DNA from 3 places in the Micromonospora sp. NPDC050686 genome. Region 2 is predicted to be linked to each of the others. Evidence: predicted binding sites of a transcription regulator. Region 2 holds the regulator's gene; each other region holds the start of a gene.
The links. Region 2 encodes HrcA, which represses chaperone genes, less so after heat shock. Its sites were predicted from a motif close to GGTTNGCACNCTCNNNNNGAGNGTGCNAACC; they were not measured.
Positions count from the first base shown of each region.

Region 1: a site for HrcA is predicted at 4,362-4,392, ahead of groES (co-chaperone GroES). Genes of this name have one in related genera too.
Region 3: a site for HrcA is predicted at 4,082-4,112, ahead of groL (chaperonin GroEL). Genes of this name have one in related genera too.

Region 1 is NZ_JBFAID010000006.1:46,489-57,001, forward strand. Features, by position in the region: gene AB0H57_RS07730 (WhiB family transcriptional regulator) at 1-97, shown strand, start outside; gene AB0H57_RS07735 (molybdopterin-dependent oxidoreductase) at 456-2,069, opposite strand; gene groL (chaperonin GroEL) at 2,197-3,843, opposite strand; gene groES (co-chaperone GroES) at 3,914-4,228, opposite strand; gene AB0H57_RS07750 (methyltransferase domain-containing protein) at 4,483-5,742, shown strand; gene AB0H57_RS07755 (TetR/AcrR family transcriptional regulator) at 5,739-6,353, opposite strand; gene AB0H57_RS07760 (multidrug efflux SMR transporter) at 6,373-6,690, opposite strand; gene AB0H57_RS07765 (3-oxoacyl-ACP reductase family protein) at 6,702-7,442, opposite strand; gene ybaK (Cys-tRNA(Pro) deacylase) at 7,554-8,033, shown strand; gene AB0H57_RS07775 (ROK family protein) at 8,034-9,215, opposite strand; gene AB0H57_RS07780 (sugar-binding protein) at 9,373-10,476, opposite strand.
Region 2 is NZ_JBFAID010000044.1:34,498-45,010, forward strand. Features, by position in the region: gene AB0H57_RS24255 (SDR family oxidoreductase) at 1-526, shown strand, start outside; gene AB0H57_RS24260 (16S rRNA (uracil(1498)-N(3))-methyltransferase) at 631-1,365, opposite strand; gene dnaJ (molecular chaperone DnaJ) at 1,367-2,509, opposite strand; gene hrcA (heat-inducible transcriptional repressor HrcA) at 2,587-3,609, opposite strand; gene AB0H57_RS24275 (DUF4870 domain-containing protein) at 3,850-4,422, shown strand; gene hemW (radical SAM family heme chaperone HemW) at 4,510-5,733, opposite strand; gene AB0H57_RS24285 (enoyl-CoA hydratase-related protein) at 5,753-6,535, shown strand; gene AB0H57_RS24290 (hypothetical protein) at 6,671-7,528, shown strand; partial or broken gene AB0H57_RS24295 (MOSC domain-containing protein) at 7,566-8,197, opposite strand; gene AB0H57_RS24300 (carbohydrate ABC transporter permease) at 8,287-9,117, opposite strand; gene AB0H57_RS24305 (sugar ABC transporter permease) at 9,114-10,097, opposite strand; gene AB0H57_RS24310 (sugar ABC transporter substrate-binding protein) at 10,094-10,513, opposite strand, start outside.
Region 3 is NZ_JBFAID010000002.1:206,739-217,251, forward strand. Features, by position in the region: gene paaN (phenylacetic acid degradation protein PaaN) at 1-1,506, shown strand, start outside; gene AB0H57_RS03135 (GNAT family N-acetyltransferase) at 1,603-2,121, opposite strand; gene AB0H57_RS03140 (cold-shock protein) at 2,347-2,550, shown strand; gene AB0H57_RS03145 (hypothetical protein) at 2,684-4,033, shown strand; gene groL (chaperonin GroEL) at 4,307-5,929, shown strand; gene AB0H57_RS03155 (hypothetical protein) at 6,009-6,239, opposite strand; gene AB0H57_RS03160 (GNAT family N-acetyltransferase) at 6,327-7,250, opposite strand; partial or broken gene AB0H57_RS03165 (S8 family serine peptidase) at 7,305-9,729, opposite strand; gene AB0H57_RS03170 (glycerol-3-phosphate dehydrogenase/oxidase) at 9,795-10,513, shown strand, end outside.

The sequences.
Region 1 (10,513 bases), on a different contig from region 2:
CGACGTCGCCCGGCTGGAGGCGCGGCTCGGCTCGCCGCACAAGTCGACCGTCCCGGACCAGCGCAAGACCGTCCCGGATCAGCGCAAGGTCGCCTGACCCCGACGCCCAGCTTCTCCACCGGCGCCGTGCCCCCGCCCGGGGCGCGGCGCCGGTGTCTACGTGGGGCTCGTGCCGCAATGCCGCCCGCCGGTCCGCGCGCCCACCCCGCCGCCCACCGCACCGGGCGGGGCCCCACCCCCGCCCGGTACGAGCCCACCGCCGCGCCGCCGGGCGAATGGCGCACCCGCGAGCGTGATACCTGAGAGGCATTTTGATGCCTCTCAGGTATCACGCTCGGGAGAGACGCTGCTCAGCCGCTGACTACTGGGCGTGACCGGGACACCGGCCGGCCGGCGTGGATCCCCGCCCGCTCCCGCCCGCCGCGCCCGATCCGCCCGTCGGGCCGCTCCGCCCGCTACCGGACGGTGACGGGCACGGTGTGCCAGCCGGTGGCGCCGTCCGGGGCGACCGGGCGACGCTGGTCGGTCTGGGTGTCGCCGGCGGCGTCGGTGGCCCGGACCTGGAGGGTGTGGTCCCCCGGGGTGGCCGGCCACCGCCAGGACCACTGCACCCAGGTGTCCACCGAGGCGGTCGGGGCGAGGGTCGCCTCCTGCCAGGGGCCGTCGTCGACGCGTACCTCGACCCGGCGGATGCCCCGGTGCTGGGCCCAGGCCACCCCGGCGACGGTGACCGGGCCGGCGGTGAGCCGGTTGCCCCGCCGGGGGGTGTCGATCCGCGCCTGCGTCTTGATCGGCCCCTGCGCCGACCAGCCCCGCGGCACCCAGTACGCGTCGAAGTCGGCGAAGCTGGTCAGCTCCAGCTCGGTCACCCACTTGCAGGCCGAGACGTACCCGTACAGCCCCGGCACCACCATCCGCACCGGGAAGCCGTGCTCCACCGGCAGCGGCTCGCCGTTCATGCCGACCGCGAGCAGCGCGTCCCGCCCGTCGCGCAGCACCGCGGTCGGGGTGCCGCAGGTCCAGCCGTCGACCGAACGGCCCACCACCTGGTCGGCGCCCTCCTCCGGCTGCGCCTCGTCCAGCAGCTCCCTGATCGGTACGCCCAACCAGCGCGCGTTGCCGATCAGGTCGCCGCCCACCTCGTTGGAGACGCAGGCCAGCGTGACGTACCGCTCGACCAGCGGCCGGGCGAGCAGGTCGGCGAAGCTCAGCTCGATCGGGTTGCGCACCCGGCCGTGGATCCGCAGCCGCCAGGTCTCCGGGTCCACCTGCGGCACCACCAGCGCGGTGTCGATCCGGTAGAACCCGCTGTTCGGCGTGGTCCAAGGGGCGAGCTGGGCCAGCGACAGGTCCGCGCCCGCCGGCACCGGCGGCGCCGGCGAGGCCGGGACCGGCAGGGTCACCGCCCGCCGGGCCGAGGACACCCCGCGCAGCCCGGCCAGCCAGTGCCCGCCGAGGCCGACCGCCACGGCCGAACCGGTCAGCCAGCCCACCCCGGCCAGGAACCGCCGCCGCCCGTCCGGGTCGACCTCCGCCCGGCCCGGCGGGCGGCCGGCCGGCTCGCCACCCGGCGCCCCCGGCGCGGAAGGCCCGGTTGACGCGGCCGGCTCCGGTGGCGTCCACGGCCACAGGTCCGGTCGCAGCGGGCCGGCCAGCAACAGCCAGAGCGTGCCGGCACCCAGGCCCGCCCCGACCAGCGAGGGCAGGGCGTCGAACAGGTCGGCGCCGGGCCGGGTCAGCGCGGCGGCCACCCCGAGGGCGGCGAAGGCCGCGACCCCGGCCAGCCCGATCCACAGCCGCCGGGCCGCCAGCACCCCCAGCAGCGCGGCGAACGCGGCCAGCAGCAGCGCCGTCCCGGCCAGCAGCGCGATCTTGTCGTACCGGCCGAAGAGCCCGATGGCGAACTGCTTGAGCGGCTCGGGGACGACGTCGACGACCAGCCCGCCGACCGCGATCACCGGCGCGGACCGGGGGCCGGTGAGGACCGCCACCGGCTCGGCGGCACCGATCGCCACCGCCGCGGCGGCGACCCCGGCCAGCGCCGCGTCCCGGCGCGGAAGAGGGCTCATGGCGTCCAGTGTCGTCGCCCCGGGGCGGGATGCGCCAACCACGTCAGCGTTCCGTAATCCGGCCCCGGGAACGCGACAGGGCACACCGCCACGGAGGCGGTGCGCCCTGACCGGCGTACGGCTCGGGTCAGAAGCCCGGGCCGTGCTGGTGGCTGTGCCCGTGGCCGTGGCCGTGCCCACCGGCGGCGGCCGGCTCCGGCTCGGCCGGCTTCTCGACCACCAGGCTCTCGGTGGTGAGCAGCAGACCGGCGATCGAGGCGGCGTTGGTGACCGCGTTGCGGGTCACCTTCACCGGGTCGATGATGCCGGACTTGACCAGGTCGACGTACTCGCCGACGGCGGCGTCGAGGCCGTTGCCCCACTCCTGGGCGACGACCTTCTGCACCACCACGTAGCCGTCGTGGCCGGCGTTCTGGGCGATCCAGCGCAGCGGCTCGACCAGCGCCTTGCGCACGATCGAGACGCCGACCTTCTCGTCACCGGTGAAGCCGAGGTCGTCGTCGAGCACCGGCAGGATCTGGGCCAGGGCGGCGCCGCCGCCCGGGACCGTACCCTCCTCGACCGCGGCCTTGGTCGCGGCGATGGCGTCCTCGATGCGGTGCTTGCGCTCCTTCATCTCGACCTCGGTGGCCGCGCCCGCCTTGATGACCGCGACGCCGCCGGAGAGCTTGGCCAGCCGCTCGGCCAGCTTCTCCCGGTCCCACTCGGAGTCCGACGCCTCGATCTCCTTGCGGATCTGCGCGACCCGGTCGGCGACCTCGGCGGACTGACCGCCACCGTCGATGATGGTGGTGTTCTCCTTGTCGACCACGACCCGCCGAGCGGTGCCGAGCACCTCAAGGCCGACCTGGTCGAGCTTGTAGCCCAGCTCCGGCGCGACCAGCTCGGCGCCGGTCTGGATCGCCATGTCCTGGAGCATCGCCTTGCGCCGGTCGCCGAAGCCCGGGGCCTTGACCGCGCAGACCTTCAGGGTCTTGCGCAGCGAGTTGACCACCAGGGTCGACAGCGCCTGGCCCTCGACGTCCTCGGCGATGATCAGCAGCGGCTTGCTGTTCTGGAGTACCTTCTCCAGCAGCGGCAGCAGCTCCTCGATCGCCGAGATCTTCTGCGTGGTGATCAGGATGTACGGGTCCTCCAGGACCGACTCCTGCGACTCCACGTCGGTGACGAAGTTCGGCGAGATGAAGCCCTTGTCGAACTGGAGGCCCTCGGTCACCTCCAGCTCGGTGCTGAGCGCGGAGCCCTCCTCGACGGTGATGACACCGTCGCGGCCGACCCGCTCCATCGCCTCGGCGATCAGCTCGCCGATGGTGGCGTCCTGCGCGGAGATGGTCGCGACGTGCGCGATCGACTCCTTGCCGGAGACGTCAACGGCCTTGCCGAGCAGCGCCTCGGAGACCTTGGTGGCCGCCGCGTCGATGCCCCGCTTCAGGCCGGTCGGGTTGGCGCCGGCGGCCACGTTGCGCAGGCCCTCCCGCACCATGGCCTGGGCCAGCACGGTGGCAGTGGTGGTCCCGTCGCCGGCGACGTCGTTGGTCTTGGTCGCCACCTCCTTGACTAGCTGCGCGCCGAGGTTCTCGTACGGGTTGGTGAGCTCGATCTCCTTGGCGATCGTCACGCCGTCGTTGGTGATCGTGGGCGCACCAAACTTCTTGTCCAGGACGACGTTGCGCCCGCGCGGGCCGAGAGTGACCTTGACCGCGTTCGCGAGGGCGTTGACACCGTGCTCCAGCAGGTGCCGGGCGTCGTCCGAGAAGCTCAGGATCTTCGCCATCAGTATCCCTTCGAAGCGACGTTGCCCCGGCCCGGCGAGCCGGACCGGGGCAGCGTCACTGATCGGTTGCTTACTTCTCGATGACCGCGAGGACGTCGCGGGCGGAGAGCACCAGGTACTCCTCGCCGGCGTACTTGACCTCGGTGCCGCCGTACTTCGAGTAGAGGACGGTGTCGCCGACCTTGACGTCGATCGGCACGCGGTTGCCCTTGTCGTCGACGCGGCCCGGGCCGACGGCGAGCACGGTGCCCTCCTGCGGCTTCTCCTTGGCGGTGTCGGGGATCACGATGCCCGAGGCGGTGGTGGTCTCGGCCTCGTTCGCCTGGACCACGATGCGGTCCTCGAGCGGCTTGATCGCAACCTTGGTCGCGGTAGTCACGGGCATACCCTCCTGGGGTACTTGGTTTCGTTGCTGGCCGGCATGCCGACCAGCGTCAATCTGCCACATGCCACCGGGCGGGGCCGTCGTCGCGGGTGCCGGTCCGCCTGGCGTTCAACCCCCGGACGCGAGGCCCGGGCGTTGGCACCCTCAGGGTGAGAGTGCTAATCGCAGGTTATTCCTCGGCTAGCACTCCGTCAAGGAGAGTGCCAACGCCGAGCCGCCGTGTCGCCTCCGTCACCGGGTCGGAGAATGGACGGGTGGATCTGGATCAGCTCGCTGCCCTGCGTACCGCCGAGGGGTCGGCCGCGCTCGCCGCGGCGACCGAAGTGGCCGGCGGCGACCCGCTGACCGCGGCGGCCGCGCTCCGCTCCGCCGGCGTGCCGGCCGGGCTGGCCGCCGCCGCGCTCACCCAGGCCGAGCTGCGCCGCCGGGCGGCCGGCAAGTTCGGGCCCGGGGCGGGGGCGATGTTCCTCACCCGGGCCGGCCTGGAGCAGGCCACCCGCCGGGTGGTCGCCGACCGGCGGGCCGCCCGGCTGCGGGCCGCCGGGGTACGCACCCTGGCCGACCTGGGCTGCGGCCTCGGCGCGGACGCGCTCGCCGCCGCCCGCGCCGGCATCCGGGTGTACGGGGTGGAGGCCGACCCGCTGACCGCCGCGATGGCCGCCGCCAACGCCGAGGCGGCCGGAGTGGCCGACCTGTTCACCGTCGAGTGCGGCGACGCCACGGCGTTCGACGTCTCCACGGTCGACGGAGTGTTCTGCGACCCGGCACGGCGCAGGGCGGGCACCGGGCGGAGGATCTTCGACCCGAACGCGTACTCCCCGCCGTGGGACTTCGTCACGGCGCTCGCCGAGCGGGTGCCGCGGACCGTGGTCAAGGTGGCCCCGGGGCTCGACCACGCGCTGATCCCGGCCGGCGCCGAGGCGGAGTGGGTCAGCGTGGACGGCGACCTGGTGGAGGCGGCCCTCTGGTGCGGCCGGCTGGCCGAGGTCCCCCGCCGCGCCACCCTGCTTAGTGGTAAGGCGGGGCCCCCTGTTAACGCATTTGGTAGCGGCGGGGCCCCCGCCTGTCACCCGGGTGCCGCGCAACTGACCGGCCCGGGCACCGCCGAGGCGCCGGTCGGCCCCGTCCGCCGCTTCCTGTACGACCCGGGCCCGGCGGTGGTCCGCGCCCACCTGGTCGCCGAGCTGGCCGGGGAACTGGACGCCACCCTGGCCGACCCGGCCATCGCCTACCTGTACGCGGACAGCGCCACGGCGACCCCGTACGCGCGCTGCCTGGAGGTGACCGACGTGCGGCCGTTCTCGCTGAAGCGGCTGCGGGCCTTGCTGCGGGAGCGACGAATCGGACGGCTGGAGATCCTCAAGCGCGGGTCGGCGCTGGAGCCGGAGCGGCTCCGCCGGGACCTGAGGCTGACCGGCGACCTGGCCGCCACCCTGGTCCTCACCCGGGTGGCCGGCGCACCCACCGCGCTGATCTGCCGGCCGGTGACCGGCGAGCACGGCCGGCGACCCTAGTCGCGTGCCGCGTCCAGCACCTGGTCCCAGGCAACGAGCGCGGCCTCGGCGATCGCGTGCAACGTCCGGCCCGATACGCCGTCGCGGGCGCGGACGGCCATGCCGAGCGATACCGCGTAGAAGTACTCGGCCACGGCTGCCGTGTCGGTGCTGGCGGGCACGTCGCCGGACTCGACACCGCGGTCGAGCCGACGTTTGATGTCGGCGACGTCGGCCTGGCGGCACTCGGCGACGAATTGGCGCACCGGCTCGTTCTCCGCGCTGATCGTGGTGGCGGCCAGCGCCACCAGACAGCCGGTGGGGCGGGCCGGATCGAGGTAGGCCCGCGCGTGGTGCCGCAACCACCCCGCGATCCCTTCGCGGGCGGTGGGCGCGTCGCGCAGCACCTGCTGCGGGACGCGCCCCTCCACCTCGTTGTACAGCGACACCGCTTCCCGGAAGAGCTTCTCCTTGCTGCCGAAGGCCGCGTAGAGGCTGGGTGAGGCGATGCCCATCGCGCCGGTGAGGTCGGTCATGCTGGCGCCCTCGTACCCGCGCTGCCAGAAGACGTCCATCGCCCGATGCAGCGCGACGGTCCGGTCGAAGGTGCGGGGGCGACCCCGTTTACCCACCAGCACCGCCCTTCCGCCGTCAGCCCCCCGAGGCCTTCAGGCCGATGATCCCGACGGCGACGAGCGCGATGAAGATCAGTCGTTGTGGGGTGGCGCTTTCACCGAAGGCGAGGATACCGGCCAGCGTCACCCCGACGGCGCCGATGCCGACCCAGACGCCGTACGCCGTGCCGACGGGCAGGTCCCTGAGCGCCAGCGACAGCAGGACGAAGCTCAGCAGCGCCGTCGAGCCGGCGAGCAGGCTCGGCCACAGTCGGGTGAAGCCGTCGGTGTGCTTGAGCGCCAGCGCCCACACGATCTCCAGCAGGCCGGCGACAACCAGCAGCAGCCAGGTCATGGTTGCCCCCTTCAGGCCGCGAAGCCGCCGTCGACGGCGATCGAGGCGCCGGTGATGTAGCGCCCACCGGGTCCGGCGAGGTGCGCGACGGTGGCGGCGATCTCGTCGGGCTCGGCGTACCGGCCCAGTGCGATGTATCCCCGCTCGACGTCGGCGCTCTCGCCGTCGGCCGGGTTCATCTCGGTGTCGGTGGAGCCGGGGTGCACCACCGTGACGGTGATGCCGCGCGGGCCCAGGTCACGCGCCAGCGCGCGGGTGAGCCCGACCAGGGCGCTCTTGCTCATCGCGTACAGGCTCAGGCCCGGGTAGGGGACCCGGTCCACGAAGCAGCTGCCGATGTTGATGATGCGCCCGCCGTGGCCCATGTGCCCGAGCGCGGCCTTCGCCGCCACGAACACCCCGCGTACGTGGACCGCGAGAGCCCGGTCCACGTCCTCGATGGACGTCTCTTCGATCGGCCCGTACGGGAAGACGCCCGCGTTGTTCACCAGGATGTCGAGGCGACCGTACTCGGCGGCCACCCGGTCCACGGCGGCGGCGAGGGCCGCCGGGTCGCCGCTGTCGGCCGGGACGGCGAGGCAGCGCCGTCCGAGGGTGGTGATCCGCCGTACGACCTGCTGCGCCCGGTCCTCGGCACGCAGGTACGTCAACCCGACGTCCGCGCCGTCCTGCGCGAGCCGCACCGCGACGGCGGCACCGATGCCCCGGCTACCCCCCGTGACCAGGACTGCCTTTCCGGCAAGTGGATCCACGTCGACCTCATTTCTGTGTCGATCGATACATTATTAGGGAGACTGTACGGCACGGGCCGCGCTCACGAAAACCGGATGAAGGCCGGCGAGAGCCGCAGTAGCTTGTCGGTCATGGCGGGACAGGGCACGCCGGCGACCGCGCTGCTTGCGAAGCGGAAGATCAACCACAGCACCCACCCGTACGACGTGTCACCGGACGCCCCGAACTACGGCGCCCTCGTCGCGGCGGCCCTCGGCGTGCCGCCGGAGCGGGTCTTCAAGACGCTGGTCTGCGAGGTCGACGGCGCGCTGACCGTCGCGGTGGTGCCGGTCACCGGCGAACTCGACCTGAAGGCGCTGGCGGCGGCGGCCGGCGGCAAACGGGCCGCCATGGCGGACCGGACGGCGGCAGAACGGGCCACCGGGTACGTCCGCGGCGGGATCAGCCCCCTCGGGCAGCGCAAGCGCCTGCCCACCGTGGTCGACGCGTCCGCGCTGGCCCAGCCGACCGTCTACGTCTCGGCGGGGCGGCGGGGCCTGCAACTGCAACTGAGCCCGACCGACCTGGTCGACCTGACCGGCGCGGTGACCGCGCCGCTCGCCACGGCCTGATCAGCCGGCCGGCCGCGAGCCCAACGGATCGGCCAGCAGCCGCTCGAAGGCGAGTTCGGCCGCGCCGATCAGCGGGGCGTCCCGGTCCAGCGCCGCGGCCCGCAGCCGGACGTGCTGCCGGGTCCCGGGCCGCGCCGTCTCGCCCAGCCGGCGGCGGACCGCGTCCGCGCCGAGGGTGTAGACGGCGCGCAGCGACCCGCCGAACACGACGACGTCGGGGTCGACGACGTTGACCAGGTTCGCGACGCCGAAGCCGAGCCACTCGGCGACCCGGTCGACCGCGGCGCGGGCCACCGGCTCGCCGTCGGCCGCCGCGGCCAGGATCTCGCGTACGGCGTCCCGCCGGCCCGCGGCCCGACCGGCGTGCCGCAGCAGCGCCGCCTCGCCCACCTCGGTCTCCCAGCAGCCGCGCGAGCCGCACCCGCACGGCAGTCCGTCCGGCCTGACCACCATGTGACCGACCTTGCCGCTGTGCCCTCGGTGGCCGACGACCAGCCGGCCGTCCACGATGAGGCCGGCGCTGACCCCGACGTCGCCGTGCAGGTAGACGAGATGCGTGCTGTCCGTCGCCACCCCCCGGACGTGTTCGGCGACGGCGGCGATGTCGGCCAGGTCACCGGTGACGAAGCCGGCGCAGACGGCGAACTCGGCCGCGAGGGCCGCCCCGAGCCGCTCGTCGGCGCCGCCCGGCCGGACCGTGCCGTCGGCGACCCGGACGGCGTCGGTGACCGCGACCGCGCCGCCCACGCACCGCCCGTCGATGGTGATCCGCCGCTCCATGTCGCGCACCAGGCCGGCCAGCGGGCGTACGGCCTCGAAGGCGGGCGTGGCCTGGGGGCGGCTCGCCTCGCGCAGGTCCAGGATCAGGCCGCCGAGGCCGATCCGGGCCGCCCGGAGGCGGTCGGTCTCGATGCTCAGCGCGTACGCGTACACCCGGTCGGAGCTGGGGCGGACCACCAGCGACGGGCGGCCGGCGCGGCGGGCGCCGGTCGGCACCTCCTCGGTGACCAGGCCGATGGCGGCGAGGTCGGAGGCGAGCGCGCCGATGGTGCTGCGGTTGAGCCCGAGCCCGCTGGTCAGCTCGGCGCGGGAGGTCGGGCCGTGCAGGTGGACGTGGCGCAGCACGGCGCCGAGATTCTGCCGGCGGATCTCCTCCTGGCTGCCACCCGGGGACGGCAGCAGCCGTTTCGAGGCGCGGCGGGGACGGGGAAGCCCAGGGTGCTTGGGTTCCACCGGCGTCGGCCTCCTTGCGAATCGTGCGCTCGAACCGGGCACCATGACGACGAAGGGTCCCGGAGCGATGACCCCGGGACCCTTCGCGTCGTTGAACTTCCTCAGCTCACTTGGTGAGCGGCGCGAGCTTCGGGTCGTTGGCGTACGCCTCGGCCGCGTTGGCCTTGGTGACGGCGACCGGCGGGAGCAGGTAGGTCTCGACGACCTTGCTGCCGTTGTTGTACGACTCCTTGTCGTTCACCTCGGGAGCGTCACCCTTCTGCAGCGCCTGGACCATGGCGATGGTCTCCTTGACCAGGTTGCGGGTGTCCTTGTTGATCGTCATGTACTGCTCGCCAGCCATGATCGACTTGACCGACTCGACCTCGGAGTCCTGGCCGGTGACGACCGGGATCGGCTTACCGGCACCCTTGATCGAGGTGATGATCGCCCGGGCCAGGGTGTCGTTCGGGGACAGCACGCCGTCCAGCTCCTTGCTGCCGTACGTCGAGGTCAGCAGCTGGTCCATGCGGGCCTGCGCACCCTCGGCCTTCCAGCCCTGGATGGCGGTCTGCTTGACGTCGGTCTGCTTCGAGGCGACGACCACGTTGCCCTTGTCGATCTCCGGCTTGAGCACGTCCATCGCGCCGTTGAAGAAGACCCCGGCGTTGTTGTCGTCCGGCGAGCCGGAGAAGAGCTCGATGTTGTACGGGCCGTTCGGCTTCTTGGCCTTCATGCCCTCCAGCAGGGCCTGGGCCTGGAGCTGACCGACCTTGAAGTTGTCGAACGCGACGTAGTAGTCCACGTCCGGCGTGTTGGTGATCAGGCGGTCGTAGGCGATGACCTTCGCGCCGGCCTGGTGCGCCGCGGCGACCTGGGTGGAGAGCTGCGCGGCGTCGGTCGCGCCGATGACGATGACCTTGGCGCCCTTGGTCACCATGGCGGTGATCTGCGCCTGCTGGTCGGCGACCGTGGTCGACGCGCCGGCGTACTGCACGTCGCTCTTGAAGCCGGCCTCCTTCAGGCCGTTGGTGAACAGGTCACCGGCCAGGACCCAGTTCTCCGAGGTCTTGGAGGGCAGGGCGACACCGATCAGGGAGTCGGCCGGGAAGCCCTTGGCCGAGTCGCCCGAGCCGCTGCCCGAGTCGCCGTCCCGGCCGGAACCACAGCCCGTCAGGGCCAGCGCGGCGATGGCACCGACGGCCACCGTCTTGGCGAGGAAGTTTCGCATGAGGAGGTGATGCCCTTCTGCAGAGGTGATACGGGGT
Region 2 (10,513 bases):
GCTGGACGTTCTGGTCAACAACGCCGGGGTGTACGGCCCGCGAGACCTGCCGCACCCGGTCTTCGGCGCCACGTACGAGCAGTGGCGCGAGCAGTGGCGGCTGGTCGTGGAGACCAACCTGACCGGGGCCGCCAACGTCACCTGGTGCGCCGCCCAGCACATGCGCGAACGGGGCGGGCGGATCGTCAACGTCTCCTCTCGGGGCGCCTTCCGGGGCGAGCCGGAGCAGCCCGCGTACGGGGCCAGCAAGGCGGGCCTGAACGCGCTGGGCCAGTCGCTGGCGCTCGCGCTGGCGCCGTACGGCATCGCCGTGGCGACGGTCGCGCCGGGTTTCGTCGAGACGGACATGACCACCACCCACCTGGCTGGCGAGCGGGGTGCCGCGATCCGCGCCCAGTCCCCGTTCAACCGGGTGGCCCGCCCCGAGGAGATCGCCGCCGCCGTGCACTGGCTGGCCAGCCCCGAGGCCGAATGGGCCTCCGGCACCATCGTCGACCTCAACGGCGCCTCCTACCTGCGCACCTGACCCCGCCTCCCCGCGCTCCGCCCTGCGCGATGATCAAGGAGTTTGCGTCCGGATCCGGCGCGGAAGCCGACGCAAACCCCTTGGTCAACGAGAGGCCGGCAGGGTTACCAGCGGCCGAGGCGGGTGGCGAGGACGGCCAGGGCGGCCACTCCGGCGGTGGAGGTGCGCAGGACCGTGGGGCCGAGGCGGACCGGGCGGGCGCCGGCCTCGCGGAAGGCGGACAGCTCGGCCGGGGCGATCCCGCCCTCGGGGCCGACCACCAGCACGATCTCCCCGGTCCCGGGCAGCTCGGCGGTGCTCAGGCGCTCCTCGGCCTCCTCGTGCAGCACGAAGGCGGCACCCGCCCCGGCCAGTCGGCGGGTCACGGTGGTGCTCGACTCGTCCGGCGCACCGGCCACCACCGGCAGCCACGCCCGTCGGGCCTGCTTGGCCGCCTCCCGGGCGGTGGCGGCCCACTTCTCCCGGGCCCGTACGCCCCGGTCGCCCCGCCACTGCGCCACCGAGCGGGACGCCGCCCAGGGCACGATCTCGTCCACCCCGACCTCGGTCATCGCCTGCACGGCCAACTCGCCCCGGTCACCCTTGGCGATGCCCTGCACCACCACGAGCCGGGGTACGGGCGCGTCGACATACCCCCGGGAGGTGACCCGCGCGTCGAGCGTGCCCCGGCCGACGGCGGTGACCTCGGCGGCCGCCGTGCCGCCCCGGCCGTCGGCGAGCACGAGTTCCTCGCCGACCCGCAGCCGCTGGACGGTGGCCGCGTGGCGCCCCTCCGGGCCGTCCAGGGTCAGCGTGTCGCCGGTGGGCAGCGCCTCGACCAGGAACAGCGGCGCCGACACCTCAGGCGTGCCCGTTGAACGCGTCGCGCATCCGGGAGAAGAAGCCGCCCTGCTTGGTCAGCTCGGCGACCTCCTCGCCCCGGGTCTTGGCGAAGTCGCGCAGCATCCGCTCCTGGTCGGCGTCGAGCTTGGTCGGGGTCCGCACGTCCAGGTGGACGTAGAGGTCACCCCGGCCGGTGCCGCGCAGGTGCGGTACGCCCCGGGCGCGCAGCCGCAGCGTGCTGCCCGGCTGGGTGCCGGGCTTGACGTCGACGGTCTCCTCGCTGTCCAGCGTCTTGATGGTCAGCCGGGTGCCGAGCGCGGCGGCGGTCATCGGCACCGTCACCCGGCAGTGCAGGTCGTCGCCCTTGCGGGAGTACACGTCGTGCGGCCGCTCGTGGATCTCCACGTAGAGGTCGCCGGCGGTGCCGCCGCCCGGGCCGACCTCGCCCTGCTGGGCCAGCCGGATCCGCATGCCGTCCTCGACGCCGGCCGGGATCTTCACGGTCAGCGACCGGCGGGTCCGCACCCGGCCATCGCCCGCGCAGGTCGGGCAGGGGTGCGGGACGGTGGTGCCGTAGCCCTGGCAGACGGTGCACGGCCGGGCGGAGACCACCTGGCCGAGGAAGGTGCGCTGCACCGACTGCACCTCGCCCCGGCCGCCGCACGCCTCGCAGGTGGCCAGGTGGGTGCCGGCCGCGGTGCCGGCGCCCGAGCAGGTGGTGCAGAGCACCGCGGTGTCGACGGTGATCGGCGCCTCGACGCCGAACGCGGTCTCGTTGAGGTCCAGCTCCAGACGCAGGATGGCGTCGGCGCCCGGCCGGGTACGCGGGCGGGGGCCGCGCGCGCCGCCGGCCGCCCCGCCGAAGAAGGCGTCCATGATGTCCTGGAAGCCGACGAACGGGCCGGCGCCACCGGGACCGCCGGCGCCACCGCCCCCGCCGCCCGGGGCGAGCGGGTCGCCGCCCAGGTCGACAATCTGCCGTTTCCGGTCGTCCGAGAGGACCTCGTACGCGGCGTTGATGTCCTTGAACTTCTCCTGTGCCTCCGGGTCCGGATTGACGTCCGGGTGGTACTGCCGCGCCAGCTTGCGGTAGGCGCGCTTGATCTCGTCGTCGGAGGCCTCCCGGCTCACGCCGAGAATGCCGTAGTAGTCCCTGGCCACTGCGTTCCGTGTCCTCATGTTCGTGTCGCGTTGCGCGGTCGTCGGCCGGCGCCGCCCACCGGCCCGGCGTCGGTGGATCAGTTCTGGGCCAGCAGCTCGCCCACGTAGCGTGCCACGGCCCGCACCGTGGCGATGGTGCCGGGGTAGTCCATCCGGGTCGGCCCCAACACGCCGAGCCCGCCGAGCGCCGTCGCCCCCGGGCCGTATCCGGTGCTGACCACCGAGGCGGCCCGCAGGTTGTCGATCTCGTTCTCGTCGCCGATCAGCACCCGGGTGGTGGTCGACTCTGCCTCGCCGATGAGCTTGAGCATCACCACCTCCTCCTCCAGCGCCTCGAGGATGGGGCGCAGGGAGCCCTGGAAGTCGAGCAGGCCACCCCGGGTGAGGTTGGCGGTGCCGGCCAGCGCGATGCGCTCCTCGTGCCGCTCCACCAGGGTCTCCAGCAGCACCGTGGAGAGGGTGGTCATGGCGCCGCGCAGCTGCGGGGTGGCCTCGTCGACCAGGGCCTGGACCAGCGGCGGGGTGTCGGCCAGGCGGCTGCCGCAGAGTTTCTCGTTGACCAGCCGGCGCAGGTCGGTGACGTCCTCGGGAGAGATCGGCCCGGGCAGCTCGACCAGCCGCTGCTCGACCCGGCCGGTGTCGGCGATCATGACCACCATCAGCCGGGTGGTGGAGATCGGCACCAGCTCCAGGTGGCGCACCTTCGACCGGGCCAGGCTCGGGTACTGCACCACGGCGACCTGCCGGGTGAGCTGGGCCAGCAGGCGTACGGTGCGGTGCACCACGTCGTCCAGGTCGACCGCGCCGACCAGGAAGCGCTCGATCGCCCGGCGCTCGGCCGGGCTGAGCGGCTTGACCCGGGAGAGCCGGTCGACGAAGAGCCGGTAGCCGCGGTCGGTGGGCACCCGGCCGGCGCTGGTGTGCGGCTGCCGGATGTAGCCCTCCTCCTCCAGCACCGCCATGTCGTTGCGCACGGTGGCCGGGGAGACGCCCAGTTGGTGCCGTTCGACCAGGGACTTGCTGCCCACCGGCTCCTGCGTCGCGACGTAGTCCTCGACGATCGCGCGCAGCACGGCGAGCTTGCGGTCGTCGAGACCCATCTCCCACCTCCTGCCGGATCCACCCGGTGCACGCCCCACGCCGGGCGAGCGTCTGGCACTCGACTGTAGCGAGTGCCAGTCTACGTCGGCGTACCCGTCCGCGCGATGATCAACGACGGACCGCCGGTCCGTCCGGGCCCCGGCGGGCCGGCCGTCGGCGCGGAGAGTGACCGAACGTCGCCGTCCGGACACCGGTGTCGCTCTGGTGCGCCCTTGCCGGCAACACCTACCGTGACGTCCATGACTGAACCACCTCGCCCTCCGGGATCGGGTGAACCCGGCCCGCAGCCGGAACCGATCCCACCGTCGGCTCCCTTCGGCCCCTCTTCGGCCAACGAGCCCACCGCACCACTGTCCGGCGCGCCGGACCCCGGCGGCTATCCCCCACCCGGCGGCCAGCCCCCACCGGGCGGCTACCCCCCGCCAGGCGGCGGCTACCCGGCCGGCGGGTACGGCGCGCCGGCCGGCTACGCCAGCAACGAGGACAAGACCTGGGCCCTGGTGGCGCACTTCGGTGGCGCCGTCGGCGCGCTGATCAGCTTCGGGCCGCTGGGCTTCGTCGCCCCGCTGATCGCCTACCTGGTGCAGGGGCAGAAGTCCCCGGCGGCGCGGGCGCACGCCCTGGCCGCGCTGAACTTCCAGCTGCTCTGGTCGGCGATCGCCTTCGTGCTGCTCTTCGTCAGCTGGTGCCTGCTCTTCCTGCCCAGCGTCGCCGTCGTGCTGATCCAGATCGTGCTGGGCATCATCGCCGGCATGAGGGCCAACGAGGGCAACCTGTACCGCTACCCGATGTCGGCCAGCTTCATCAAGTGACGCCCGCCCGGCCGGCCACCCGCCGGCCGGGTTCCGGCGCCCCACCGGTCGACGCGGCCGGTGGGCGTCGGCGGCCGGGCGCACCGGTCAGGGCAGCAGGTCGCGCACCACGGCGTCGGCCAGCAGCCGGCCGCGCAGGGTGAGCACCGCCTGGCCGGCCGCGTACCGGTCGGGGACCAGCAGGCCGCCGGCCAGGGCCCGCTCGGCCCCAGCCCGGCCGGCCGCGTCCAGCGCCCGCAGCGGCAGGCCGGACGCGAGCCGCAGGCGCAGCATCACGTCCTCCATGTGCGCCTCGTCCCGGGTGAGCAGCTCCCGGGCCAGGCCCGGGGACTCCCCGGCGGCGAGCCGCTTCGCGTACGCGGTGGGGTGTTTGACGTTCCACCAGCGCACCCCGCCGACGTGGCTGTGCGCCCCCGGGCCGAGGCCCCACCAGTCGGCGCCGGTCCAGTAGAGCAGGTTGTGCCGGCACCGGCCCGCCTCGGTGCGGGCCCAGTTGGAGACCTCGTACCAGGAGAAACCGGCCGCGCCTAGGGCGGCCTCCGCGGCCAGGTAGCGGTCCGCGGCCACGTCGTCGGAGGGGTACGGCAGCTCGCCGCGCCGCATCCGGGCGGCCAGCCGGGTGCCGTCCTCGACGATCAGGGCGTACGCGCTGACGTGGTCCACCCCGGCGGCGACCACCTGCGCCAGCGAGGCGGCGAAGTCGTCGCCGCTCTCCCCCGGCGTGCCGTAGATCAGGTCCAGGTTGACGTGGTCGAACCCGGCGTCGCGGGCCTCGGCCGCGGCGGTGGTGGCCCGGCCGGCGCTGTGCCGCCGGTCGAGGATCGCCAGCACTCCCGGCGCGGCGGACTGCATGCCCAGCGAGATCCGGGTGTAGCCGGCCGCCCGCAGCGTCTTCAGCGACTGCGGGGTGACCGATTCCGGGTTGGCCTCGGTGGTCACCTCGGCGTCGGCGGCCAGCCCCCAGGTGCGGTCGATGCCGGCCAGGATCCGGGCCAGGTCGTCGGCGGGCAGCAGGGTCGGGGTGCCGCCGCCGACGAAGACCGTGTCCACCCGGGGCGGCGGCGAGTCGCCCAGCACCCGGGCGGCCAGCGCCAGCTCGGCCAGCACGGTGTCCGCGTACGTCTCCCGGCTCGCCCCGCCACCCAGCTCGGCCGCCGTGTACGTGTTGAAGTCGCAGTAGCCGCAGCGGCTGGCGCAGAAGGGCACGTGGACGTAGACGCCGAAGCCGCGCGCGCCCACCGCAGCGGTGGCGGTGGCGGGCAGCGAGCCGTCCGCGGGGACGGGATCACCTTCTGGAAGAGCGCCGGGCATGGCCACTAGTGTGCCCGGCATGACCTCCTCCGACGCGCTCGTGCGGGTCTCCACGGCCCGTGGGGTGACCACCCTCACCCTGGACAGCCCGCACAACCGCAACGCGCTCTCCACCCCGCTGATGACCGAACTGCTGGACGGGCTGGCCGCCGCGGTCGCCGACGACACGGTCCGGGTGATCGTGCTGGACCACACCGGCCCGGTCTTCTGCTCGGGCGCGGACCTGAAGGAGACCGCCGCCGCGTACGCCAGCGGCTCGGTGCCCGCCGGAAAGCTGGGCGACGTGCTGGCCGCGGTCTGGGAGTGCCCGAAGCCGGTGGTGGCCCGGGTGGCCGGGCCGGCGCGGGCCGGCGGGCTGGGCCTGATCGCGGCGGCCGACCTGGCGATCTGCGCCGAGGCGGCCACCTTCGCCTTCACCGAGGTCCGGATCGGGGTCATCCCGGCGGTCATCTCCGCCACCGTGCTGCCCCGCCTCCAGCCCCGGGCCGCCGCCGAGCTCTACCTCACCGGCGACACCTTCGACGGCCGCCGGGCCGCCGAGGTCGGCCTGGTCACCGCCGCCGTGCCGGCCGCCGAGCTGGACCAGGCGGTGGCGCGCTGCTGCGCGTCGCTGGTGCGGGGCGCGCCGACGGCGCTGGCCGGGGCCAAGGAGCTGCTGCGCCGGCCGGCCGCCACCGACCTGCGCGCCGAGATCGCCGAGCTGGCCGCCCGCTCCACCGGCTACTTCCTGTCCGAGGAGGGCCGGGAGGGGGTGGCGGCCTTCCGGGAGAAGCGGCCGGCCGCCTGGGTGCCGGTCGACTGACCCGGTTTCCGGCCGCCGGGTGGGGGAACCCCGACACACTGTGCAGCCGGTGCGACACGGAACGGAGGCCAACCGGTCGGACGACCCGCACGCCGGGTTCCGGAACGTACTCTTGTCGGACTGTCGGAACGGGAGGTGCGGGTGCGAACTCGGGCAGTCGTGGCAGGTGGAGTGGTCTTCGTTCTCGTCGCCGTGGTCGGAGTCTGGTTCCTCGCCCGGCAGGTGGGCGACAAGCTGCGCCTCCCGGTGGCCGACCGGTCCTGCGTGGTGCAGGCCGACGGCCGGGTCGTGCTCGACGGCGACCAGATGGCCAACGCCGCCACCATCGCCGCGATCGGCATCCAGCGCCAACTGCCCGAGCGGGCCGTGGTGGTCGCGCTGGCCACCGCGTTCCAGGAGTCCGGGCTGCGCAACCTGGCCGGCGGTGACCGGGACTCGGTGGGCCTGTTCCAGCAGCGGCCGAGCCAGGGCTGGGGCAGCCCGGCGGAGATCCGTGACCCGAGGTACGCGGCCAACAAGTTCTACGCCGCCCTGGCCAAGGTGCGCGGCTGGGAGCGGATGCGGGTCACCGACGCGGCGCAGAAGGTGCAGCGGTCGGCGTTCCCGGAGGCGTACCAGAAGTGGTCGGACGAGTCGGCGGTGCTGACCCGGGCGCTGCTCGGCGACGCGACCGGCGCGGTGGCCTGCGCGGTCGGCCCGTACCCGACGATGCGCGGGCAGGCGGCGACGCTGGCGCTGACCAAGGGGCTGACCCTCGACTGGGGGTTGAGCAGCGCCGCCGCCGACCTCACCGGCCTGGCCGTTCCCGCCCCCGACCCCCGGGACGGCTGGCGGTACGCGCACTGGCTGGTCTCGCACGCCCAGGACCACGGGGTGAAGCGGGTCCGCTTCGGCGAGCTGGAGTGGACCGCCCGGGCCGGCCGGTGGAACAAGATCACCGACGACCGGCCGGACCAGGCGCAGGTGCTGGCCGAGGTCTTCGCCGACGCCTGAGCCCCGCCGCCGGCCCCTTTCGGGTGCGGCGGAGCGGCTAGGGGCGGATGCCGGAGAGCCGGCGGTGGGCCTTCTCGCGCAGGGGTTCGGGCAGGTCGGTCGCCTCGATCAGGCGCGGCAGCAGCGCCGGCTCCAGGTTCATCGCCCGGAACACCTCGCCGATGGTGACCCCGTGCCCGGGCCGGTGCACCACCTCGATCGGGTCACCGGCGCCCACGTCGCCCTCCCGGAGCACCCGCAGGTACGCCCCCGGCGCCGCGCGCACGGTGAACCGCTTGATCAGATCCGGCATTCCCCAGAAGCCGGCGAAGGTGGTGCACGGGGTGCGCGGCTTGGTCACCTGGAGCAGCGCCGAACCGATCGACCACTGCTCGCCGATCACCGCCCCGGTGACGTCCACGGCGTACGTGGTCAGGTTCTCGCCGAAGGCGCCGGGCCCAGCTCGGCGGCCCACCAGCCGGCGTCCTCCTCGGCGTACGCGTAGACGGCCTGGTCGGGGCCGCCGTGGTGGGCCCGCTCGCCGATGAAGTCGCCGGCCACGCCCTCGGACGACACGGGCACCCGACCGTCGGCCGACCGCTTGTCGATCCCGCTGCGGCCGCTCGCGTCGCCCGCCCACTCCGCCTCGGTCACCACCCCGAGGTTCACCGCCACCACTCTGCCCGTCATGGCGACGAGCCTACGGGCAGCCCCGCGAGGCGCGGATTGTGTTAACCGGGGGCCGCTGCTCTACCGGAGGCGTTGAGCAGGGCCCGGCCTTACCCCTTCACCGCGCCGGCGACCAGCCCGGAGACCATCCGGCGCTGCACCAGCAGGAAGAAGACGATCACCGGGAGGGTGAACAGCGTCGACGCGGCCATCACCGACCCCCAGGCCGTGTCGTCGCGGCCGAAGAAGAACGTCATCGCGACCGGCAGGGTGTAGCGCCCCTGGTCGTTGATGAAGGTCAACGCGAAGATCAGCTCGTTCCAGGCGGTGATGAAGGAGAAGATGCTGGTCGCCACGAGGCCCGGTGCCACCAGCGGGAAGAGGATCCGGCGGAAGGTCTGCGCCCGGCTGGCGCCGTCGATGGCCGCCGCCTCCTCCAGTTCCTTCGGCACCGCCGCGACGAAGCCGCGCAGCATCCACACCGCGAACGGCAGCGAGAAGCCGAGGTAGGTCAGGATCAGGCTGGGCAGGGTGTTGTAGAGCCCGAGCCGCTGGATCATCAGGAACAGCGGGATGACCAGCGCCTCCAGCGGGATCATCTGCACCACCAGCAGCATGATCAGGAAGCTGGTCCGCAGCTTGAACCGGAACCGGGCCACCGCGGTCGCGGCCAGCAGCGCCACCAGGCCGCTGAGCAGCACGGTGGCGACGGCGACCAGCACGCTGTTGAGGAAGAAGTCGAGGAACGTGACGCCCGGGATGAGGTTGCCGCCGAGGATCTCCCGGTAGTGCTCCAGCGTCGGCTCGGTGGGCACCGGCCGTGGGGTGGACGCGAAGATCTCGCTGTTCGGTTTGAGCGAGGTGGCGACCATCCAGTAGACGGGGAAGGCCGCGAAGAGCGCGACCAGCAGGCCGGCCCCGTTCAGCGCGATCCGCTTCACGCTTCCTCCTGCCGGAGCACCATGCGGACGTAGAGGCCGGTCACCAGGAGCAGGATCGCGGTGAGGATGACCGCGATCGCCGCGCCGAGGCCGTACTTGGGCGGCGGGGAGAACGCCTCGGCGTACGAGTAGATGGAGAGCATGAACGTCGAGCGGTCCTGGGTGCCGCCGGCCAGCACGAACTGCTGGGTGAAGACCTTGAAGTCCCAGATGGTGGAGAGCACCACCAGGATCCCGAAGACCGGCCGCAGCACCGGGAAGGTGACCGACCAGAACACCCGCCACGGGCCGGCCCCGTCGACCCGCGCCGCCTCCTGCAGCTCGCTCGGCACGCTCTTCAGCCCGGCCAGCACGCTGACCGCGACGAACGGGAAGGAGTGCCAGACCACCACCAGGGTGAGGATGGTGAAGAAGAGCAGCGGGGCGTTGAACCAGCCGTACCCGGTCCAGTCGCTGCGCCCGAACAGGGCGGTGGAGAGCCCGTCGGGCAGCTTGTTGAACAGCCAGGTCACCAGGCCGCTGGTGTCGTCGAAGATCCACTTCCAGACGATGGTGCCGGTCAGCGCCGGCGTCGCCCAGGCCAGCATCACGCAGCTGGCGACAAAGGTGGCCATCCGCTTGCCGAGCCGGTTGAGCAGCAGGCCGACCAGGGTGCCGAGGATCATCGTCAGCACCACGTTCGCGGCGGCGAAGAGCACCGTGTTGCGCAGCACCGTACGGAAGAACGGGTCGCCCAGGATCTGGGCGTAGTTGGCCAGCCCCACCCACGGCCACTCGCGGTCCCCGCGCAACTGCCGGACGTTGTTCAGCTTGAAGAACGACATCGCGACGACCTGGCCGAGCGGCCAGAGCAGCAGCACCGCGATGATCGCCAGGCAGGGCAGCAGCAGCAGGTACGGCAGGCGGTCCACGCGGGGCCGCCGCCGCGCGGGGGTCTCCCGCGCGGCGGCCGTCCCGGGGCCCTTGGTCAGTAGGCTCACTTGCTGTTCAAGATGCCTTCCATCTCGGTGGCCGCGTCGGCGGTGGCCTGCTCGACCGTCTTCTGGCCCTTGATGACCGCGCTGTTCATCGCCTGGGTCACGGTCTTGGTCCGGCTGACCTCCACCCACTTCGGGGTCAGCGGGGTCAGCTTGGTGTTCTGCATGGCGGTGGCGAACGCGCCCATCACCTTGTCGTCGGTGTACTCACCGCCGCCGACCAGGTCCTGGTAGACCGGGAAGAAGCCGAGGCTGCCGGCGAACTCCTTGTCGTTCTGCTTGCTCAGCAGGACGGTGAGGTAGTCCCAGGCCAGCGCCTGCCGCTCGCTGTCCTTCCAGATGGCGACGTCCGAGCCACCGGCGAAGGCGGGGGCCGCCTGGCCGTCCGGGCCGGGGATGGGGAAGGTGCCCCACACCTT
Region 3 (10,513 bases), on a different contig from region 2:
CTGGACGCCGACTTCCCGCTGGACCAGCCCACCGACGGCGAGCGGGTCGCCACCGAGGCGAGCCCGTTCGGCGTCGAGCTGAACGTCCGCTACCCGCACGCCACCGCCGACCAGTTGGTCGGGGCCGCCACCGCCGCGCTGCCGGCCTGGCGGGACGCCGGCCCGCAGGCCCGGGCCGGGGTCTGCCTGGAGATCCTCGACCGGCTGCACCGGAACATCTTCGAGCTGGCCAACGCGGTGCAGTTCACCAGCGGCCAGGCCTTCGTGATGGCCTTCCAGGCCGGCGGCGCGCACGCGCTGGACCGGGCGCTGGAGGCGGTCGCCTACGCGTACGCCGAGATGACCCGGCACCCGGGGACGGCCGGCTGGGAGAAGGCCGCCGGCAAGGGCGACCCACTGCGGATGACCAAGACGTTCCACGTGGTGCCGCGCGGGTTGGCCCTGGTCATCGGCTGCAACACCTTCCCGACCTGGAACTCGTACCCCGGGCTCTTCGCCTCGCTGGTCACCGGCAACCCGGTGGTGATCAAGCCGCACCCGCGCGCGGTGCTGCCGCTGGCGATCACCGTGAAGTACGCCCGGCAGGTGCTCGCCGAGGCCGGCTTCGACCCGAACCTGGTGCAGCTCGCGCCCGAGGCCGCCGGCGAGAAGCTCGCCTCCACCCTGGCGCTGCACCCGGCCGTGAAGATCGTCGACTTCACCGGCTCCACGGAGTACGGCGACTGGCTGGAGGCCAACGCCCGGCAGGCCGCCGTCTACACGGAGAAGGCGGGCCTGAACACGGTGGTGGTCGACTCCACCGACGACTTCGCCGGGATGTGCCGCAACTTGGGCTTCACCCTCACCCTGTACAGCGGCCAGATGTGCACCACCTCGCAGAATTTCCTGATCCCCCGGGACGGCATCGACACCGACCAGGGGCACAAGAGCTTCGACGAGGTGGCCGCCGGGATCGCCGCGGCGGTCGGCAAGCTCACCGCCGACCCGGCCCGGGGCGTCGAGCTGACCGGCGCGATCGTCAACGACGGCGTGCTGGAACGGCTCGACGAGGTGACCAAGGTCGGCGAGCCGGTGCTGGAGTCGCGGGCCGTCGAACACCCGGCGTTCCCCGGCGCGGTGGTGCGTACGCCGGCCATCGTGAAGCTGGACGCCGGCGACACCGCGACCTACTCCCGGGAGTGGTTCGGGCCGATCTCGTTCGCCATCGCCACCGACTCCACCGAGCACAGCCTCCGGGTCCTGCGCGACACGGTGGGGGAGAAGGGCGCGCTGACCGCGGGCGTCTACTCGACCGACGAGGCGGTGCTGGACGCGGCCGAGGCGGCGGCGATCGACGCCGGCGTGCACCTGTCCTGCAACCTGACCGGCGGCGTGTTCGTCAACCAGTCGGCGGCGTTCTCGGACTTCCACGGCTCGGGCGCCAACCCGGCGGCGAACTCCGCCCTCACCGACGGCGCGTACGTCGCCAACCGCTTCCGCATCGTCCAGAGCCGCCGCCCCGCCTGAGGTGCGAGGAGGGGCCCTGCTTGACGCATTCTGTACAGGCGGGGCCCCCGCCTAACACCCGAGCCGCCAGCGGGCCGCCGTCAGGCAAGTGGAGTGTCAGGCAGCTCGGCGCATCTGGAGCTCGCGGAGGGCGGGCACGGTGGGGTGGGGGACCCGGACGCCGGTGTCCTCGAAGCCGAGCCGCCGGTACGCGCGCACCGCGCGGTCGTTGCTGACCACCACCTCCAACATCAGCTCCGGCCGTCCGCTGGCCCGGGACCAGTCGGCGACCGCCTCGACGAGGTCGCCGAGCAGGCCGCTGCCCCGGCGCGCGGGCGTGACGTAGACGGCGTACACCACGGTGAGCCCGGGTTCCGCCGGGGCGGCGACCCCGCCGGCGTGCCCGACCAGCCGGCCGCCCGGGTCGGCGACGAACTGCGCCGTCCCGGCCCCGGTCGACACCGCGGCGATCCGCGACCGGTACGCCTCGTGCGGCCGCCCGGCGGCCTCCGCCAGGGTCTCCAGGAAGGCCAGCGGGGCGTCGGCCAGCATCTCCAGCCGGAGTGCCCGCATCCGGGCGGCGTCCTCCGGCCGCACCCGGCGGACGACGACCGGCTCGGCGGGAACGTGCATCATGCCGCATGCATACCGCAGCGGAACCGCCGGTCGTGGGACGGGGGGAGAGACGGTCCTTTCCGCCCGTTTTGTGGTCGTGCGCCGCCGTCACGCCTCGTGTAGCGTGCGATTTCGGTCACCGGTTCAGCGACCGTCGATGATCGCGGAAACGGTGGTCCCCCGGGTGCCGGCCCCGACCGGTGTCCCGAGGGTTGTGGAACGCCGCGCAGAGTGAGGAAGTGCACCGTGGCACAGGGCACCGTGAAGTGGTTCAACTCCGAAAAGGGCTACGGCTTCATCGCCGTCGACGGCGGGCAGGACGTCTTCGTCCACTTCTCCGCGATCGAGATGGACGGTTACAAGGCGCTCGACGACGGCCAGCGGGTCGAGTTCGAGATCGCCCAGGGGCAGAAGGGTCCGCAGGCCGAGCGGGTCCGCGTCATCGCCTGACCGGAGTACGGTCCGGCGCCACGACCGGTGCCGGCGGACCACCCGCACGGTGCCGGCCGGACGGGGCTGCGCAACCGGGCCCGGACCAGGGAAGATCATGAGCCGTTCCAGCCCTTGTCGCTGAGGAGGCTCCATGTCCGACCAGCCCGTACCGGGACCGGCCCCCGGCGAACCGGACAGGTCCGGTCAGCCGGACGCCGGGGAGCCGGGCCGGGCCGGTTCGGTCGACCCGACGGCGTCCCTGCCGGTCGACCCGACGGCGTCCCTGCCGGTCGACCCGACCGCCCCGCCGCCCGGCCCGGTCACGCCGCCCGGCCCGGTCACCCCGCAACCGGGCCAGGCCGGCCCGTCACCCGAAGCCGCCGCGTCGCATTCCGGGCCGGCCACGCCCTGGGGCGGGTCGGTTCCGCCCGGCGGTCACCCGCCGCCCGCCGACCCCTACGGCGGCCAGCCGCCGCACGTCCCGCCGCCCGCCGACCCCTACGGCGGCCAGCCGCCGTACGGCGCGTACGGCACGCCGGCCGGCCCGTACGGCGGTTACCCGCCGGCGATGCCGCCGGTCGGCTACCCGCCCGCCGGCCCGTACGGTGGCTACCCGCCGTATCCGCCCGGGCCGCCGTACGGTGCCGGCTGGAATCCGCAGGACCCGCTGGTCAACCCGCCGTACGCCGGCCTGGGCGGCTGGTGGAACCGGGGCGTCGCGGCGATCGGCCGCAGCTGGCGGTTGCTGGTGCCGCTGATGCTGGTGACCCAGGCGCTGCCGGCGTTCGCGCTGTCGTTGCTCTCCGTGCTCCTCACCCCGGCGGGGAACCTGCCCACCACGCCCGGCGCCGACGCCGAGCCGCCCCAGCTGCCGCCCGGCTTCTTCACCGACCTCGCCGTCTACGGCGGCTCGATCGGCCTGGGGGCGCTGCTCTTCGGCCTGGTGCAGGCGGTCGGCTGGGCCGGGGCCACCTGGGTGGTCACCCGGCAGGCGCTGGGCGAGCAGGTGACGCTGGGTGCCGCGCTGCGCTACGGCGGGCGTCGGGCGCTCGGCCTCTGGGGCTGGTACCTGCTGGTCGGGCTGCTGGTGGCGGTCGGCTTCTGCTTCTGCGTCCTGCCCGGCGTCTACCTGGCCTTCGCGTTGAGCCTGAGCATCCCGGTCTATCTCTACGAGCGGCAGAACCCGATCGGCCGGGCGTTCCGGATCTTCCACGACCGGGTGGGCATGGTGCTCGGCCGGATCTGCCTGCTGGTTGTCGTGATCATCATCGGCGGCATGGTCACCGGCGTCCTGGAGAACCTCGCCATGGCCCCGTTCCTGGCCGACCCGTTCGGCTCGGTCGGTTCGATCGTCGGGGTGGTCCTGGTGCTGCTGGTCTCGGCCGTGCTGTCCGTCCCGGTCTCGCTGGTCCAGCAGGTCGGACTGGTGGTGACCTACGCCGAGCAGCGGGCGCAGGAAGGGCCGGTGGACACTGCGCGGTTGGCCGGTGAACTTGGCTGACCGGTAGCCATCGTGCTTGCACTCGGCTAGGGAGAGTGCTAAACAAGTCATTGGCACTCGCGTATGGTGAGTGCCAATGGTCGGGACGGTGGGGCCACGGTCGCGCCGGCGTTGGAGACGCCGGTGGGGCACATGGCCGGTCGTCGCGGGCTATCCGGCCCGGCCGAAGGACGTCGTCGTCGCCAGGTGGCGACGTCCCAAGGTGCGTACACCAGGCGGCCCATCCGGCGACACATCCGGGTGGCCCGTGAGTGTCCAGGAGGACAACGCCGTATGGCCAAGATGATCGCGTTCGACGAAGAGGCGCGCCGCGGCCTCGAGCGGGGCATGAACCAGCTCGCCGACGCCGTGAAGGTGACCCTCGGCCCGAAGGGCCGCAACGTCGTGCTCGAAAAGAAGTGGGGTGCCCCCACCATCACCAACGATGGTGTGAGCATCGCCAAGGAGATCGAGCTCGAGGACCCGTACGAGAAGATCGGCGCTGAGCTGGTCAAGGAGGTCGCCAAGAAGACCGACGACGTGGCCGGTGACGGCACGACGACGGCGACCGTCCTGGCCCAGGCCCTGGTCCGTGAGGGCCTGCGCAACGTGGCCGCCGGTGCCAACCCGATGGCCCTGAAGCGGGGCATCGAGGCCGCCGTGGCCAGCGTCTCGGAGGAGCTGCTCAAGCTCGCCAAGGACGTGGAGACCAAGGAGCAGATCGCCTCCACCGCCTCCATCTCCGCCGGTGACAACACCGTCGGCGAGATCATCGCCGAGGCGATGGACAAGGTCGGCAAGGAAGGCGTCATCACCGTCGAGGAGAGCAACACCTTCGGCCTCGAGCTCGAGCTCACCGAGGGCATGCGCTTCGACAAGGGCTACATCTCCGCCTACTTCATGACCGACCCGGAGCGTATGGAGGCCGTCTTCGACGACCCGTACCTCCTGATCGTCAACAGCAAGATCTCGTCGGTGAAGGACCTGCTCCCGATCCTGGAGAAGGTCATGCAGTCGGGCAAGCCGCTGCTGATCATCTCGGAGGACATCGAGGGTGAGGCCCTGGCGACCCTGGTCGTCAACAAGGTCCGGGGCACCTTCAAGTCGGTCGCCGTCAAGGCGCCGGGCTTCGGTGACCGCCGCAAGGCCATGCTCGCCGACATCGCCATCCTCACCGGTGGCCAGGTCATCAGCGAGGAGGTCGGCCTCAAGCTGGACGCCGTCGACCTCGGCATGCTGGGCCGTGCCCGCAAGGTCGTGGTGACCAAGGACGAGACCACCATCGTCGACGGTGCCGGCGACGCCGAGCAGATCCAGGGCCGGGTCAACCAGATCCGGGCCGAGATCGACAAGAGCGACTCCGACTACGACCGCGAGAAGCTGCAGGAGCGCCTGGCCAAGCTGGCCGGCGGTGTTGCGGTGATCAAGGTCGGCGCGGCCACCGAGGTCGAGCTGAAGGAGCGCAAGCACCGCATCGAGGACGCCGTCCGCAACGCGAAGGCCGCCGTCGAGGAGGGCATCGTCCCGGGTGGTGGCGTCGCGCTGGTGCAGGCCGGCAAGACCGCCTTCGACAAGCTGGACCTGACCGGCGACGAGGCGACCGGCGCGCAGATCGTCAAGATCGCGCTGGACGCCCCGCTGCGGCAGATCGCCGTCAACGCCGGCCTCGAGGGTGGCGTCGTCGTCGAGCGGGTCCGCAACATCGACCCGGGTCACGGCCTCAACGCCGCGACCGGCGAGTACGTCGACCTGCTGGCCGCGGGCATCATCGACCCGGCCAAGGTGACCCGGTCGGCGCTGCAGAACGCGGCGTCGATCGCCGCGCTGTTCCTCACCACCGAGGCCGTCGTCGCGGACAAGCCGGAGAAGACCCCGGCCGCCCCGGCTGGTCCGGGTGGCGGGGACATGGACTTCTGAGTCCAGCCCCAGCAAGACGCCGAAAGGGCGGGCCGCGTCAGCGGTCCGCCCTTTCGCGTGCCTGGGGCGGGGCCCCGGGTCAGCCGGGCAGCGGGCGCTGGTTGCGCCGCTTCTGCGCGCCGCCGTACGGGGCCCGGATCCGGACCGGCTCGTCCACCGCGAGCGGCTCGTCCTCGGCGCCGGCCAGCTCGGCCAGTTGCTCGGCGTCGCCGTCGCCGCGCCGCTCGGACGGTAGTCCGGCGGGCGGCTCGCCGATCTCGGGCCAGCCGGGCGGCCGTTCCTCGTCGGTCTGTCCGTCTTCCGTGGCCATCGCCGCCTCCTCCTGACAAGCACGGTAGGCGGCGTCGATGCCCGGCATCGGGGAACGGCGCTATGCGGGGTTATGCGCTTTTGGTCGTCATTGCCCGATCGGCTTGCGGTACAGCCAGAAGACCCGCTCGATCCGGGCCCCGGCGGCGCCCGAATAGAACGGCACCGGCCCCACCCAGCCGATCTGCGCCGACCGCAGCCCGGCGGCCCACTGGTCACGCAGGCACCGGCGCAGCAACACCCCGCCGATACCCATGCCCTCCGCCGCCGGGGCGGTGCCCATCGGCCCGAACCAGCCGGGCCGGGACGACCCGTACGCGGCGAAGCCCAGCAGGACGCCGTCGCGCTCGGCGAGGTGCGCTCCCGCGTCCGGCCGCCCCACCGACCCGGTCAGTTCGCCGTCCCACGCGCCGCCGAAGACCTCGCGCGCGAACGCCGCCAGCGCCGGCACGTCGGCCGGCTCGGCCCGGCGTACCGTGACGCCCCGCTCGGCCAGCCGGCGTTCCGCGGCGTCCGTCGGGCGCACCGCGGCGGAGCCGTCCGCCAGGTCCGCGGTCATGTTCCAGGCCGTACGGTCCTGGGTGTGGCCGAGCGCCAGCGCGGCGCAGATCGCCGGCGTGTAGCGCACGTCGATGCCCGGCCAGGCGTAGAACGGCGGGTTTCCGGCCAGCAGCAGTTCGGTCGCGCCCAGCGCGGCGAGTCGCCGTTCCGCCTCGGCCAGCAGCGCCCGCCCGACGCCCCGGCGGCGCTCCTCCGGCGCCACCGCGACCAGGTCGACGTGGCCGAGCCGCGGATCCCGCTGCGACACCGACCCGACCAGCACCCCGACCAGGTCCCGTCCGTGGATCGCGCCCAGCAGCACGACCGGCCGGTGCGCCGCCGCCCGCCGGGTCAGCGTCTCCAGGATGCTCGGTGCGTCGGCCGCGTCCTCGGCCAGGTCGAGTGCTCGCCGGCAGAGGTCGACGACCGCTGGTTCCGGTGCTGACCCCAGGTCAATGATCTCCACGCTCATGGTGGCCGACCGTAGCCTCCGGTAGCGTCGTCGATGAGTGGTGGTCGGCGCGGCTCACCCGGCGCGGGCCGCGCGCACGGCCGCGTACGCGTCGACCAGGCCGGCGCCCGCGACGTCCGCCGGCCCGCCGCAGGTGTCGGTCGCGGCGGGCGGCGGCGTGACCGGGGTGGCGGTGTCGCGCAGGATGGCCGTCGTCCGGGGCAGGTCACCCACCAGTGCCGGGTTGGCCGACCACATCAGCGCGACCACCCCGGCGACCTGTGGCGTGGCCATCGAGGTGCCGTCCATGGCGGCGTACCCGCCGCCCGGCATCGCGGAGACCACCTCGGCCCCCGGGGCGACCAGGTCCGGCTTGGCCTCGCCGGCCGGCGTCGGGCCGCGGCTGGAGAAGTCCGGTGACCCGGCGCTGCCGGTCGACCGCCCCCACGGTCAGCACGTCGGCGTACGGCGCGGGCGGGTCGGCGACCGTGCCGCAGCCCGGCCCGGAGTTGCCGGCGGCGGCGACGACCATGATCCCCGCCGCGTCCAGCGCCGCGGTGGCCGGCCGGAGCGCGCCGGAGTCGCAGCCCTCGACCGGTGGGCAGCCCCAGGAGTTGGTGAGGACGTCGGGCGCCCGCTGCGGCCGGCCGTCGGTGAACGGGTCGCCGCCGGCCGGGAAGGGCGCCAGCATGAACTGGAGGCAGTCCAGGTAGTAGGCCGGGTTGCCCAGGTTGCGGTCCAGATTGACGCAGCCGACCCAGCTCGCGCCGGGTGCCACCCCGATGCCGTCGCGGCCGACCGCGCTGCCCGCCGTGTGCGTGCCGTGCCCGCCCCGGTCGGCCGGCCGCCGGGAGTGCGTCCACGGGTCGTACCAGGAGTCGTCGCCGCCCCGGAAGCCGGCGGCCAGCGCCGGATGCGCGCCGTCCACCCCCGAGTCGGAGCTGCCCACCACCACCCCGGCCCCGGTCACGCCCAGTTCGGACCAGACCCGATCCGCCCCGAGCAGGCGGATGTTCCACTCCGGCCCGGTCGGCGCCGGCCGGTCGCCGTGGCTGGTCGGCGCGGGCGCGGGCAGCGGGCGGACCCGCTGGCTGAGCAGCACCCGCGACACCTCCGGCCGCTGGCCCAGCCAGGCCCGTACCGCCGGCCCGCCGTCCACCTCGATCGCGTTGACCAGGTAGTACGGCGTCGGGTTGAGCCGCAGCCGGGTGAGCTGGCGGCGCAGGTCCGCCTGGGTCCGGTCGGCGGTGGCGACCAGCCGCCGGTAGACCTCGGCGGCCCGGGCGTCCCGGCCGGCCCGGCCGGGAGCGCCGGCCGGGACGCCCGTCAGGTCCGCCTGCTCGCGCAGCACCACCAGCAGCCGCTCGCCGTGCAGCCCCGGCTGGCCGGGGCCGACGTCGACCAGCACCGCCGTGGCGGCGAGCACCGCGGCGGTCACCGCCGCCACCCGCCGGCTCGGGGTGCGCGCCCGCCGGCGGGCGAGCAGCACGCCGTAGCCGGCGGCGAGCAGCAGCGCCGCGGCGAGGCCGAGCCCGGCCGCCACCGCGGTCCAGTACGGCACGTCCCGGGTCGCGATCAGCGGCAGCGAGATCTCCTCCGGGTCGGTGAACGCCAGCGGCCCCAGCACGGCCAGCCCGACCAGCCAGCGGGTCGGCCCGGCCCCGGCCGGGTCGCCGGCCCGCCGGGCCGCCGCGTGCAGCGCGGCGGCCAGGAAACCCGCCGGTGGCACGGTGAGCAGCGCGGGCAGTTGCGTACCGGACTGCCCGGTGCCGGCCGCGACCAGCAGCAGGGCCACCCCGGCGACCAGCCCGCCCAGCAGCACCAGCCGGGCCGGCCGGGGTGGCTCGCCGACGCTGAACGGGGCCCAGAAGTCGGCGTCGAGCAGCGCGGCGGCCAGCGCCCCGACGGCCGCCGCGGCCAGCCCGGCGAGCACCGTCTCCAGCAGGCCGCCCAGCGCGCCGAGCCAGAGCCAGGGCAGCAGCAGGGCCAGGCCGGCCGCCGCGGCGAGCAGGGTCACCGCGCCCGGTCGCCGCCCGCCCGGGCCCGTCCCGACGGGGGTACGCCGGCGCGCGAGCCGGGTCAGCGCCACCGCGCCCAGCGCGGCGGTGCCGGCCAGCGCGGCCAGGTACGCCTCGTGGTGCACCGGCGGCAGCGCCCGCCACAGGCCGAGCGCGAACAGCACCACCGCGCCGCCCAGCCACACCCGCCCGGTGGCCCGGACCGCCGCCGACCGGGGCAGCAGCGCGAGCAGCAGGGCCGGCACGCCGACCAGCACCGCGGTGACCAGCCCGAGCAGCGGCCAGAGCCAGACCAGCCGGGCACCGCCGTCCAGCTCGAGCTGGTCCACCGCCCAGCCGGCGAGCTGCGGGAGGGCCACCACCGGGACGGTCCAGAGCCCGGTCAGGACGGCGGCGACAACCGGCCACGGGCTGGGCCGCGCCGGCGGCGGGGCGGCCCAGGGGCCGGGCGGACCGTACGGCGGCGGGGGACCGACCTGCATGCCCACAGACAGTACGGCGTGCCGGGCGCGTGCCGGGGCGGGCCCGGGACGGTTACCGTGGACGGGTGCGTGACCCCAACGTCTCCCGAGCCGTCGCCGGTCAGTTGTCCCCGCAGCGCCGCGCCACCGACCTGCGCAGACTCCGCGCCGAGCGGTTCGACGTGCTGGTCATCGGCGGCGGGGTGACGGGCGCGGGCGCCGCCCTCGACGCGGCGTCCCGGGGGCTGAAGGTGGCCCTGGTGGAGGCGCGCGACTACGCCGCCGGCACCTCCAGCCGGTCCAGCAAGCTGATCCACGGCGGCCTGCGCTACCTGGAACAGCTGGAGCTGCACCTGGTCCACGAGGCGCTGACCGAGCGCGGGCTGCTGGCCACCCGGCTGGCGCCGCACCTGGTCCGGCCGGTCCCGTTCCTGGTCCCGCTGCCCGCCGGGGAGCGCCTGCGCGACCTGCCGGCGCGGATCTTCCGCCGGTCCTACTACGGCGCCGGGGTGGCCGCCTACGACGCGTTCGCCGGGCTGTTCGGCGGCGGCCGGGGCATGCCGCTGCACCGGCACCTGAGCCGGGAGGGGGCGCGCCGGGCGTTCCCCAGCCTGCGCGGCGACCGGCTGGCCGGGGCGATCCGCTACTACGACGGCCAGGTCGACGACGCCCGGCTGGTGGTCACCCTGGCCCGGACGGCGGCCAGCCTGGGCGCGACGGTGGTGAACAGCACCCGGGCGGTCGGCCTGATCCGGCAGGCGCGCGAGGTGACCGGCGTCCGGGTCCGCGACCTGGAGGCGCCCGC